Regions from separate parts of the Nocardia sp. NPDC051756 genome, predicted to be linked through region 2. Evidence: riboswitches for the same ligand, from Rfam matches in the RefSeq annotation. Region 2 holds a riboswitch; each other region holds the start of a gene.
What was found. Region 2 has a riboswitch for cobalamin ahead of AB0M22_RS34645 (ABC transporter substrate-binding protein). Riboswitches for the same ligand answer to the same signal wherever they lie in the genome.
Positions count from the first base shown of each region.

Region 1 (3,202 bases), on a different contig from region 2:
GCGGGTCGTGATCAGCGGGGCGATCGCGTCCTACAACGCGGCCAAGCCGCCGCCCGGCCCGTCCCGCTATATGTCGCTGCTGGTCTTCCGGGCGTCCATGACCGGGTTCGTCGTATTCGACTACGCCGACCGCTACGGCGAGGCCATCGCCCAGATCTCGAACTGGCTGGCCGAGGGCAAGATCAAGCCCCGCGAACATATCGTCGAAGGCGGCGTCGCCCAGTTCGGCACAACGCTCGAGATGCTGTTCACCGGTGCGAACACCGGCAAGCTGTTGTTAGCCATCTGAGCACACCTGCCCGCGAATTCGATTGAGCGGCTGGACAACACCGCCACCCTCGATCACCCGCGCGAACGCAGTAACGCGCGGGTGATCGAGCATCAGCGACTCGACCGGGCAGGCCCGTCGACGGGGTGCGGCGTCAGGCGCTGAGCGGCGCGGCGGTGACCGCGTAGCCGAGGTTGGTGAGGACCTCGTTGGTCGCCTTGGCGAAGTTGAGGGTGATGAAGTGCAGGCAGGGGGCGCCTTCGTCGATGAGGTGCTGGGCCATCTCGGTGGCGATCTCGATGCCGGCCGCGCGGACGGCGGCGCGGTTTTCCTCGGGGCCGGTGCCTGCCGCGGTGCGCAGTCGCCGCATGATCGACGCGGGCAGCGCGCGGCCGCTGAGTTCCTCGGCGCGCGCGATGGTGCGCATCGAGGTGATGGGCATCAGCTCCGGGATGATCGGTTTCGCGCCCTGCTCGGCGTCGGTGGCCGCGAGGCGATCGCGCAGGCGCAGATAGTGATCCACCTCGAAGAACATCTGGGTGATCGAATAGTCCGCTCCGGCACGGAGTTTCGCGGCCAGGAACGCGGCGTCGGTGTCCAGGTCGGGGGAGTGGTGGTGCCCCTGCGGGAAGGACGCGACCCCGACGTTGAAGTCGCCGAGATCCCGCACGATCCGCACCAGTTCCTCGGCGTACTCGACACCGTCGGGATGTTTGTGCCACTCGCCGAGCGGATCGCCGGGCGGATCACCCCGCAGCACGAGAATATTGCGGATGCCGCAGTCGGCGTAGGAACCGACCAACGCGCGCAACTCGGCGATGCTGTGCCCGACCGCCGTCAGATGCGCGACCGGCAGCAACGTGGTCTGCTGCGCCAGCTGTCCGGTGATCCGGGCGGTGCGGTCCTTGGTCGAACCACCCGCGCCGTAGGTCATCGAGACGAACGCCGGATGCATGCGCTCGAACTGCCGCACCGTGCGCCACAGCCGCGCCTCGCCTGCGGTGTCGCGCGGCGGATTGAACTCCACCGAGAACGGCACCCGCGGCCCCGAGTGGATGCGCAGGCTCTCGACGACCGAAGGGACGCCGGGGACTGCCGGTGTGATTCGAGCAGGGAGCCCGTGATTCGGACGGTCACGCCCAGGGATGGAATGCATGGATGTACTCCAGGTCAGCGGCCAGTGGCCGCCGCCAATAACGAGCCGGACGCTGAGGAGCCCACGAAGCATCAATCCCGTGCCCGGGTCTACTCGGCGTACGCCCGATCCACGAGGCGACGACCGCCGGATACGGTGTACCCGGCACAATCGGCAGGTCTTCGGACTCATGGGCATCGACCCGGTTTCGGGTCGGCTCCGGCGTTTCGGCCGAGGCTGGTCCTACCGGTCGTCGCTTCCCAGGCGGTACGCCCAGTGCTCAGGACGACGGTCGTTCCCATTCACCGCTGCGGGACAGTCCCGGAGTTGCACCGGGTTCCCTCTCACCGGTCACACGCTGACGCGCGCGACCAGTTCGACGCCATCGTGCGGTCAGGGGCTCCTCGACTCCGCCTCCGGCGAACCAGTTGTACCCGCGAATATAGCGAAGTCCTGGGGGATCACCAAGCAGCGGCGACGGCCGTGGCGCGGTGACGTGTCCTGATTGCGCCACGGGACGCGTTGCGGCGGGCACGATATCATCTGGTGGGCGCGGTGTGGTCCGGGACCGAGACGGGCGCGATACCGCTGATGATTTTCGGGAAGCGGGGTAGAGGTCATGGTCGCAGAACCGGTTCGGATCGACGGGATCGACTCGCGGGTCGCGGAGCGCGGCCCGACCGCGTTGCGCATCGCGGTCGGCGGGCAACTGCGCAAGCTGCGCGAAGCGAAGGGCATCACGCCGGCGGCGGCCGGGGATCACATCCGTGGTTCGCACGCCAAGATCAGTCGGCTCGAACTCGGGCGGACCGGGTACAAGGATCGCGACATCCTGGACCTGCTGACCCTGTACGGCGTCACCGAGCCGGATCAGCGCGAAATGTTCCTGGACTTGGCGCGCAAGGCCAACGAGCCCGGTTGGTGGCATCACTACAACGACCTGCTGCCCCCTTGGTTCGAGACCTACCTCGGCCTGGAGGGCGCCGCGCAGTCGATCAGAACCTTTGAGGGACAACTGGTTCCGGGGTTGTTGCAGACCGAGGACTACACCCACGCGGTCATCGACGTCAGCCATCAGAGCGCGGAGGCGGCGCGACGGGTGGAGCTGCGCGCGAAGCGTCAGGAGATCCTCGAGCTGCCCGGCGGACCGACGTTGTGGGCGGTGCTGGACGAGGCCGTGCTGCACCGGCCGATCGGCGGCAAACACGTGCTGCGCAAGCAGCTCGAGCATCTGGTGGAGGTGTCGTACAAGCCAAGTGTGACGATCCAGGTCCTGCCCTTCTCGGCCGGCGTCCATGCCGCGGCGGGCAGCTCGTTCACCCTGCTCCGCTTCGCCGAGCGCGAACTCCCCGACATCGTCTACCTGGAACAACTGACCAGCGCGTTCTATCTGGACCGCAGCGACGACCTGGAGGTCTACCGCGAGGTGATGGACCAGGTCGCCGTGCAAGCCGAACGACCGGACCAGTCACGCGCCCTGCTGATCGCGGCCGCCGAGCAGCTCTGAGCGGTCAGCCTCGGCGGTCGCGGCCGGCGTAGTGGTTTTCGGCGTACCAGTCGCCTCGGCCTGCGGGGAGTAGGTCGAGGATGTTCCAGACGGGGGAGAGTTGATCGATGCCGCGTTGGGCGTCGTCGAGGAAGTTCGCGGGCAGGGTGTAGTGGTGGCGGACCTGGTCGCCTTCGGGGGTGAAAACGCTGATCATCGGGCGCTGGTCGCCGTTGGGGCGTTCGGCGTTCAGGTCGGCGTTGAAGGTGGTGTCGTGGCTGGAGAGGATGCGCAGGCCGTCCCAGCCGCGGCG
Region 1 covers NZ_JBFAYV010000005.1:695-3,896, reverse strand. The annotation lists gene AB0M22_RS22280 (NADP-dependent oxidoreductase) at 1-289, shown strand, start outside; gene AB0M22_RS22275 (methylenetetrahydrofolate reductase) at 423-1,424, opposite strand; cobalamin riboswitch at 1,559-1,794, opposite strand; gene AB0M22_RS22270 (helix-turn-helix transcriptional regulator) at 2,023-2,910, shown strand; gene AB0M22_RS22265 (DUF899 family protein) at 2,915-3,202, opposite strand, start outside.
Region 1: linked by a shared signal. The riboswitch ahead of AB0M22_RS22275 (methylenetetrahydrofolate reductase) and the one ahead of AB0M22_RS34645 (ABC transporter substrate-binding protein) in region 2 are both predicted to bind cobalamin.

Region 2 (3,202 bases):
CTTGGCCCGGACGCCGTCATCGCCCGGCGCCCAGCCTGCCGCGTCGAGCAGTCGCTTCGCCTGGTCCAGGTCGTGCACCTGACTGTCCACCGCGAACGACATCGAGGGCGGGTACAGGCCGGCTGCCGCGGCGAACTGACCGTTGCCGACATCGGCGGCGATGCCCTGGTAATCGATCGCCGCGGTGAACGCCTTGCGTACCGCGGTATCGGTGAAGATGCCCGCCTTGAGGTTCATTTCGACCAGCAGCGACTGCAACGCCGATGCCGAGGACAGCACGTGCATGTCCCGCTCACCCTGCAAGACCAGCTTGGCCGAGGTGGACGGGTAGAACGCCATATCGGCCTCGCCGCTGCGCACACCCGCCAGCCGGGCCTGCTCGTCCGGCACGACGCGCACGGTGACGCCCTTCAACGGCGGCGTTCCCTCCCAATGATTCTGGTACGGCGCGAGCACGAGGTTGTCCGGCGTCCAGGCGGTGATCGCGTACGGGCCGGAGTACGCGCCCGCGCCGACGATCTTCGCCGAGTCGCCGCCGGCCGCGTCCATCGCGGCGACGTCGTAGATCTGCAACGAGTTGTCCCGCGCCGCGAGCGCGGCGGGAACCATCGCGTTCGGGGTCGGCGTGGTGAGCACGACCCGTTCGCCGTCGGCGGTCACCTTCGTCGCCGGGTCGAGATACACCCTGGCCGCCGCGGACCGGGCGATCTGCCTGGTCAGCGCCGCGGCCACGGCGGCGGCGTCGACCGGCTTGCCGTTCTGGAAGGTGACGCCTTTGCGCAATGTCGCGATCCAGCGGGTGTCTCCGTCGCGGGTGACCGATTCGGCCAGCCACGGTGCGACCTCACCGTTCTCGGTGATCTGGAGCAGATTCTCCGCGACGCCCCAGTCGAACAGCCAGTTCGTGCCGGTGCCGATCGGGTCGAGCCCGGCGATCTTGTAGGAGTTGTAGATCGTCAAGGTGCCGTCGCCGGACGCCCGCAAGGCGCGGGCCGAGGCCGCTCCGTCGTCGCTCGACGCGCAAGCGGTGAAGACCATGGCGACTGCGAGCAGTCCCGCCAGCACAACGCCGAGCCGGGAACGGCGAGGTCGCCCGGGAGCATGGTCGGGTAGCCGCACGGCGCTGGGCCGGCGGCGGGTGTGCACGCGCATTCTCATCCTCGTGAAACTCGATCCTGAAAAGGGCGCAGGTATCCTGGCTCCCGGATCAACGCTCGCCTTCGGCCTTCCAACCCAGGAAGGTCGTGGCCATGAGATGAAGGTTCGCTACTCGGTCACAGTTGCGGGACAGCCCCGGATTCGCACCGGTGTTCCCTGCGGAAAAGAACCTAGCAGTACGTGACGATACGGCCCGCCACGCGCCGGGCCGGAAGTTCGCACTCTGCGTCCAAATCACCTGAGTAGAGCTATATTCGTGAACAGCGCATGCGGCGGCCGACCACACCGAGGCCGAAGTTCGACCGCATATCGCTGGGTGAGAGGACGTCACAATGGGCTCTGGTGATAGGCGGAGTAAACCGGGGATGTCCTTCGACCGGCCCAGTTCGGCGCGCGCGTACGGCTGGATGCTGGGCGGGAAGGATATCTACCCCGCCGACCAGAATATCCTGCTCTATATGCTCGGCCGGTTTCCGGAATGCGTCGACATCGCGCGACAGAACCGCCAATTCCTTTATCGCGCAGTCCGTTACCTGGTGGAGGAAGCGGGCATCAGCCAGTTTCTCGACATGGGCTGCGGGTTGCCGACCGACAACAACGTCCATCAGGTAGCTCAGCGGTTCAACCCGGACGCGCGCGTCGCCTATGTCGACGTCGACCCCATTGTGCTGGCGCACGGCCGCGCATTGCTGGCCGAATCGCGCGCACGGACCACTGTCGTCACCGCCGACATGCGCAAGCCCGAAACGATCCTCGCCGATCCCGACGTGGAGCGCCTGCTCGACTTCAGCGAGCCGATCGCGGTGCTGTACCTGTCGGTCGGCCATCACCTCAAAGACACCGACAAAGTCGGTCAGGGCGCGCGACATGTGTTGCGGCACATCATCGATACCGTCGCCGCGCCGGGTAGCTATCTCGCCTTCTCCCAGGTCGTCAGCGATGACGCCGAAGTCGGCTCCGCCTTCGCGGCGAAGATCGACGGTTCCGGGATTCCATGGCAGAGCCGGACGCCTACGGAGGTCGATGCGCTGTTCGATGGTTTGGAACCGGTCGAACCCGGTCTGGTCAATCTGGTCGAGTGGCGGCCCGATCCGGACCAGCCGCCATTGGAGCCGGTGCCGGAGCCGTTGCTGCGCTACGTCGGCGCCACCGAACACCGCAGCAAGGTCTACGAATACGGCGGGATTCTGCGCAAACCCTGAGCATCAGAGACAGGCCTGGATCGCGCGGATCAACGCGGTGGTGGCCGGTGGATCGGGGGGATCGCCGTAGGTGACCGCGAAGATCTGGCGGGGGTCCTCCGGGAGTTCGGTGGTGTGGATGCCGGGCATGCGGTGGGCGCGCAGGGCGAGGCCAGGCAGGGTGGCCACGCCCATGCGCGCGGCGACCAGCGCCTGCGTGACCACCATGTCGTCGCTGATCAACGAGATGCGCGGGGTGAAGCCCGCCCGCAGGCACACGGTGACCAGTTCGTCCTGGCAGCGAGCGCAGCCGCCGATCCAGGTCGAGTCGCGGTGGTCGGCGATGGTCTGGCCCGGCTCGTCGCTGACCAGGTAGATCGGGTCGTCGAGGAGATGGATCAGCCGGAGGCCGTCGTCCTCGCGCGGGGTGTCGGCGTAACGGAAGATCAACGCGACGTCGATGCGGCCCGCGCGCAGCAGGCGCAGTGCTTCGACCGGATGTTCGTCGACGAGGCCGAGTTCGATGCCGGGGTGGGCGCGGGCCAGCGCGGCCGCCGCCTTGGGCACGATGGTGCTGAGGATGGACTGGAATCCGGCCATGCGCACTCGGCCTGCCCGTAGTCCGACCTGCGCGGCGAGTTCGGTTGCGGCGGCGTCGACCCGGCCGACGATCTCCGCGGCGCGGACGGCCAGCAGTTCGCCTTCCGGGGTGAGCCGGATGCCGCGGCCGACCCGCTGGATCAGCTTCGCGCCGGTGGCGGCTTCCAGGCGCGCCAGGTGGTGGCTCACTGCGGGCTGGGTGTAATGCAGCTGTTTCGCGGCTTCGGTGACCGAACCGTGTTGTGCGACAGCGGCTAACACCG
Region 2 covers NZ_JBFAYV010000008.1:431,638-434,839, reverse strand. The annotation lists gene AB0M22_RS34645 (ABC transporter substrate-binding protein) at 1-1,152, opposite strand, end outside; cobalamin riboswitch at 1,189-1,316, opposite strand; gene AB0M22_RS34640 (SAM-dependent methyltransferase) at 1,524-2,360, shown strand; gene AB0M22_RS34635 (LysR family transcriptional regulator) at 2,364-3,202, opposite strand, start outside.

Region 3 (3,202 bases), on a different contig from region 2:
CGCGAACCGTAGGACTGCACCCAGCCCAGCTCGGTGGCGGCGAAGCCGTCGAGCTGTTCGGCGAAGTACTGCACCATGTCGTTGCGCTCGGGCTCGCCGTGCACCAGCACGTCCAGGCCCAGCTTCTCTTGCAGCGCAATCACATCGGCGACCTCGGCGCGCATCCGGCGGACGTACTCCGCCTCGTCGATCTCGCCCTTGGTGAACGCGGCCCTGGCCAGCCGGATGGCCGAGGTCTGCGGGTAGGAGCCGATGGTGGTGGTCGGCAGCGTCGGCAGCTGGAGCCGTTCCTGCTGCAACACCCGGCGCTCGTCGGCGGGGGCGCGCCGGATCGCGTCCGGGCCGAGCGCCGCCAGCTTGTCCCGCACCTGCGCGTCGTTCAGTCGCGGGTCGCTGTGCCGGGTCGCCAATGCCGCACGGGTGTCGGCCAATTCGGCGCCGATCGCCTCGGTGCCCGCGGCCAGCGCGGTGGCCAGCAGCCGGACCTCGGCCACCTTCTCGGTGCCGAACGCCAGCCACGAGCGCAGCCGCTCGTCCAGCTTGGTCTCCGCGGCCAGCGTGTACGGCACGTGCAGCAGCGAGCAAGAGGTCGAAACCGCCACCGACGCAGCCGAACCCAGCAGCGTGCCCAGGGTGGACAGCACGGCGTCGAGGTCGGCGCGCCAGACGTTGCGCCCGTCGACCACGCCCGCCACCAGCAGCTTGCTCGCCAGCGCTGGCACCCCGGCCACATCGGAAACGGTGGTGCCGGAGGTGAAGTCGAGCGCGATGCCCTCGATGTCGGTGCCCGCCAACGCGGTCAGCGCGGCATCGGTGTGGCCGAAGTAGGTCGCCACCACGATCGCCGGCCGCTCGGACGCCGCGGACAGCTCCGTGTAAGTGCTTCGCACCAGGGCGAGTTCGTCGTCGGTGAGGTCGGTGACCAGCACCGGCTCATCGATCTGCACCCAGCCGACGCCGGCCTCGGCCAGCTGCCCGAGCAGGTCGCGGTAGAGCGGAACCAGCTCGGCGAGCCGGTCCAGCGGCGCGCCGCCGGTGGCCTTGGCCAGCTCGAGGAAGGTGATCGGGCCGACCACCACCGGGCGAGCGGGCGCGCCGAGCGCCAGCGCCTCGCGCACCTCGTCGAGCAGTTTCTCCGGGTTCAGCGCGAACACGGTGTCCTGGTCGATTTCCGGGACCAGGTAGTGGTAGTTGGTGTCGAACCACTTGGTCATCTCCAGCGGTTCGACCGTCTCGTTGCCGCGCGCGGCGGCGAAATACCGGTCCAGCGGATCGGCGATCCCGGCCACCCGCGGCGGCAGCGCGCCGAGCAGCAGGGCGGTGTCGAGCACCTGGTCGTAGTACGAGAAGGTGCCGACCGGGATCGAATCCAGGCCTGCGGCAAGTAATTCGGTGATCTGGGCGTGGCGCAGGTCGCGCGCGACAGTATGGAGCTGCTCGGCGTCGATCTTGCCTGCCCAGTAGGCCTCGGTGGCCCGCTTGAGCTCACGCCGCGGTCCGACCCTAGGTAGCCCGAGAACCGTTGCGGTGAACGGTGTCTGATTTACAACAGTCACGTTGTCTCTCCAGTGCTGGTGTCGTGGGCCGTCGCCATACGGGCCACGCGGCTACCGGAGACAGGTCAGGAGATTCCGACAACAGAGCCCCGACGCATCACGTACTGGTAGAACCGCGCGCCCAGATCCACGAGGCGGTGGCCGTCGGATACGGCGTACCCGACACGGCTGGCAGGTCTTCGGACTCACAGGCACCGGCCTCTCGGCCGACCTACTGGCCGTCGCTTCCCGGGCCTTGCACCCAGTGCGTGTGACGGCGGTCGTTCCTGCTTACCGCTGCGGGACAGTCCCGGATTCCCACCGGGTTCCCTCTCGCCCGACCGCCCTTTCGGGGCGGCCGAACTCGGCTCCGCGACACGACGACGGGGCTCCATCTCGTACGCGCGCGGTGAACCAGCTGCACCCACCAGCATAGGGGGCGCGACGGGTGCGTGGTGGGGCCGGGCGGAGAAGTCGGCGAAGGCCGATCGGCTCGGCGCCGCTGTTTGGTCATCTGTCCAAGTCTGTGAGGAAGCCCACGGAAGTTCGGTGTGGCCCGAATTTCCTATTTATGTCTAAGGTTGTCTTCCTCGGGGGAGGGCTCCGGCGTGGGGATCGATAGCAGGAGTGCTTGTGGTAACTGAACGGTCGGTATCGATCGTCATTCCAACGTACATCGGGACGGCCGAGGGCCGTGACCTCCTGGATGTGCAACTCGACGCCTTGACACGTCAAGATTATCGGGGTGAATTCGACGTTTTAATAGCCGACAACGGCTCACCTGTCGATGTGCAGGCTCATATTGAAAGCCACGCGGCGAGGGATCGGCTGGGACTCCGATATGTTGACGCGTCAGGTACCTCGGGTGCCGCGTTTGCACGAAATGTCGGAGCCGGGCAGGCAACCGGTGAGACGTTGCTGTTCTGTGATCACGACGACCGCGCGCACCCGAATTGGATCAGCCGCATGGTCGGATTCCTGGACGAGGGCTACGACCTCACTTGTTCTGCGATCGAGGGCGATTCGCTCAACGCGGAGCACCCGCGGCACGTCGCCAACATCCCGGCGCCTGACCAATTCCAGCCACCTGGCGTTTATGCGCCTGTGATCGTCGGGACGAGCATGGCGTGCCGTGCCGAGGTCTATCGTAAGCTCGGCGGACAAGATGTCAGCTACGCTGCAAACGAGGATCTGGAATTCGGCTGGCGCGCGCATCGTGAGGGGTACCGGCTCGGCTATCTCGCCGAGGCGCTCGTCGCCTATCGGTATCGCCAGGGCTTCCGGCCCGGCTATCGGCAAGGCCGTAGCAGAGGAATCGGTCTGGCGCGGCTGCATGCCGAATTTCCGAAGAATGGTTTACCCGAGATTCATCTGCCGGAAGTTATGTTACGGATGATTCGGCTTCCTTTTACCCGCGGATTAGTTCCGGAGGAACGCGGATTGATGATCGGCCTCGCGGTCGGTCAGTTCCGCGGCGGGCTCCGGTATCGCACGATGCACTGGATCTGAGGATGTGACGGCCCGATGAACGGATCTTCGCAACGCTGCTAGACCGCGTTGTGAAGATGCTTGCGAAGGGGCCTTCCGTGTCTGTGAGGGCGGTGGGTCCGGGTACCTTAGGCCAATGTTCACGAAAGTCTTGGTAGCCAACCGCGGCGAGATCGCCA
Region 3 covers NZ_JBFAYV010000001.1:646,594-649,795, forward strand. The annotation lists gene metE (5-methyltetrahydropteroyltriglutamate--homocysteine S-methyltransferase) at 1-1,556, opposite strand, end outside; cobalamin riboswitch at 1,730-1,869, opposite strand; gene AB0M22_RS03095 (glycosyltransferase family A protein) at 2,169-3,044, shown strand; gene AB0M22_RS03100 (pyruvate carboxylase) at 3,160-3,202, shown strand, end outside.
Region 3: linked by a shared signal. The riboswitch ahead of metE (5-methyltetrahydropteroyltriglutamate--homocysteine S-methyltransferase) and the one ahead of AB0M22_RS34645 (ABC transporter substrate-binding protein) in region 2 are both predicted to bind cobalamin.

Region 4 (3,202 bases), on a different contig from region 2:
TACGCGATGGCGCTCTCCGCGCAGATCGGCAATGCCGGCGGCACCCCGGAGAGCCTGGATGTCAGCGCCGACGTGACCCTCGGCCCGGACCCGGCCGGCGGCTTCCGGATCAGCGGCATCAAGCTGACCGTGCGCGGCAAGGTCTCCGGCATCGACGCCGACGCGTTCGCCGCCGCGGCCGAGGCCGCCAAGGCCGGCTGCCCGGTCAGCAAGGCCCTGGCCGGCGTCGACCACATCCTGCTGGACGCGGCCCTCGCGTAGTTGCTTGGTTCCCCGCACATCCGCTCGGGTGTGCGGGGAGCCATGTGCTTGCGCGAAATGCTCAGGCCCGGCGGAAGAATCGGCGGGCGGCCGGGTGATACATCGCGGGGACGGCGATCAGCACCGCCACCACGTGGATGGTGCGGAACAGGCCGATCACCACGGACTCGACGGTGAGGTGGGCGAACAGGTCGCCGAACTTGTCCGCGGACAGCAGCGCCGCCAGCGGTTCGACGATCAGCGACAGCAGGCCGATCACGCCGATGCCGAAGGTCAGCAGGAGCCGAGCCCAGCGGGCGCCGTGCGTCATCCGGATCGCGACGACGAGTACGACCAGGTAGATCCCCAGTCGCACAGCGAGTCCGGTGACCAGCCCGGCCACGTCGACCTCGTCGCGTTCCAGCAGCAGCGCGGCCTGCTCGATGGCCTCGGCGACGCCGGCGAGCAGCGCGACGACCAGGCCGACGAAGGCGACGAGGACGGCGCGCGGTGGTTGCGTGGGAGCGCCCGTACGCAGCGGTGCGGGCCAAAGAGAAAGGGCAGTGCCGGTCATGACACCGACACTGCCCTTCGTCTCCTGGATGCGGATCAGCCCGCGGTAGCGATCGACTCTCGTACCGGAGTATCACTGCGCGTGGCGAATTCGCTGAGCGCGGCGAAGCCGAGGGCCAGGCAGGCCCACAGCGTCGCGGTCTCACCGAGCGAGGCCGCCCGGAACTGCCACAGCAACGCGGCCGGGAAGTCCGCCTTCACCTCGTTGACGCCGGGCAGCAGGACGTAGCCGACGATGGTGACCAGAACGAACGCGGCCACCCCGCCGATCAGCCGCAGGGTGCTCAGCTGACCGCGCAGCACCTTGTAGACGTACACGCCGATGCCGACGGCCGCCAGGCCGAGCAGCACCGCCGCCAGCCAGAGCAGGGTGCGCTGATTGATCGTCTCCGGATCACCGACCGCGGGTGGATTGGCCGGGTACTTGAAGAACGGCACCGCCACGATCGCGGCCCAGCCACCCAGCCCGAGGGCCAGCGCCAGCTTCGGCCCGGACAGCGTGCTGTAGCGGCGGGCGAAGTTCGCGACCGCGGCGAAGATCGCGCCGAGCGCGAGACCGGCCAGGCCGAGGGCGAGGAACTGTCCCGCCTGCTGCCCGGTGCGGCTCACCAATGGTTCTTCCTCGTCGCCGTGCGAATGTCCGCCGCTCGCCTCCGCTTCCGCGCCGGGCGCATGCGCCGCGGCGGCGGAATTGGCTTCCTCGATGGCGATGGCGGCATTGATCTTCGGTTCCCCGACGAAGAAGCCGACCGACGCGGCCAGCAGACCCGCGATGAGACCGGCCAGCAGACCCCGCAGCAGCAGAGTCTTCAGCGAACCGGTCAGAGGGACAGCAGGGGATGGATTCAATGGCACGGAAGCCCCAGCAGGTGGCGTCCGTCATGCATCAACTCGTGCAGGTACATCCCGCTGCGCGAGATGACGCCCTGATCGAAGCCGACCAGGTACAGCGTGAGCAGTGCGAGTAGAACGACACCGACTGTGACGAGCACAGTGGCCAGAGTTTCGTTTGCCCGGCTCGGCGAATGCGCGATAGCCATGTGTCCTCCTAGGGATGCGCGAGGTCGGACCTTCGTCCCTCCACAGCGCTTTCAGCGTCCCGTCGAATGAGTGCGAAGATGCCGGTGTCTGGCTTTCCGGCACCCAGGGACTCGGTGCATGGAACACAGTGGCGCGACCGCTCCGGAATGTCACCGGATTACCGCATCACCCTCGCGTTATGTCATTCGAACTGTGACACCCGGAGGCACCCGACGTCAACACGACCAGCACGGTCGCGCCCCGGCGTCGGGCGAGTCGCCGGGCAGGTCGGCCCGCCCGGCGATGGTCGAAAGGTCAGCCCGCGGGCTTGGCGGTCACGTCCAGCACGACCTCGAATTCCAGCAGCGACGCACCGGTGGACACCGGCTTCTGCCGCTCGCCCGCGTGCGCCTCGCGCGCCGGGCCGTCCCGCCACGCGGTGAACGACTCTTCCGAATCCCACTGGGTGACAACGAAGTACCGGTTGTCCCCGGCGACCGGCCGGAGCAGCTGGAAACCGAGGAAACCCGGCGAGCCCTCCACCGCGTGCGCCCGGTGGGCGAACCGCTTCTCCAGCTCGGGGCCCGCGCCCTCGGGAACCTCGATCGCGTTGATCTTCACAACAGCCATGCGCTCGACAATACGACCCGCGAGCGACTGCCCGGTATGGGCCGTATCGGGGGTTGTGCGCAGCTGTCGGCCCGGCCCGGCAGAATCAGCGGGGTGTTGCATGACGAAGGCGGAGCGGGCGTACCGATCCTGCTGTTGCACGGACTGATGGGCAGCGCCCGGACCTGGCACGACCAGCTGGACTGGCTGCGCGACTACGGCCACGTCTACACCTTCGACGCGGCCGGGCACGGCAGGCCGGCCCCGGACGAGCTGACCACCGAGGCGTTCGTCGCCGATCTGGCCGCCGCGACCGCGGGCATCACCGAACCGATGGTGGTGATCGGGCATTCGATGGGCGCACTGCACGGCTGGGTGTTCGCCGCGGCGCACCCCGATCGGGTGCGGGCGCTGGTGATCGAGGACATCGCCCCGGATTTCACCGGCCGGACGGCGACGGACTGGGCGGCGATGATCGAGGCGTGGCCGCAGCCGTTTCCGGACGCGAACGCGGTGCTGAAGTTCTTCGGGCCGGTCGCCGGGCGGTACTTCCTGAACTCGTTCGCGCACGGGCCGGACGGATACCGGCTGCACGGGTCGGTCGCGACGTTCCGCGACATCTCCGAGGAGTGGGGGAGTCGCGACTTCTGGCCGCAGTGGCACGCCATCCGGGTGCCCGCGCTGCTGCTCGAGGGCGAGCACACGATCACCCCGCCCGGCCAGATGCGGCAGATGGCCGAGACCCATCCCGATGCCGAGC
Region 4 covers NZ_JBFAYV010000015.1:12,671-15,872, forward strand. The annotation lists gene AB0M22_RS41355 (OsmC family peroxiredoxin) at 1-261, shown strand, start outside; gene AB0M22_RS41360 (hypothetical protein) at 323-814, opposite strand; gene AB0M22_RS41365 (CbtA family protein) at 850-1,668, opposite strand; gene AB0M22_RS41370 (CbtB-domain containing protein) at 1,659-1,853, opposite strand; cobalamin riboswitch at 1,915-2,070, opposite strand; gene mhuD (mycobilin-forming heme oxygenase MhuD) at 2,149-2,463, opposite strand; gene AB0M22_RS41380 (alpha/beta hydrolase) at 2,557-3,202, shown strand, end outside.
Region 4: linked by a shared signal. The riboswitch ahead of AB0M22_RS41370 (CbtB-domain containing protein) and the one ahead of AB0M22_RS34645 (ABC transporter substrate-binding protein) in region 2 are both predicted to bind cobalamin.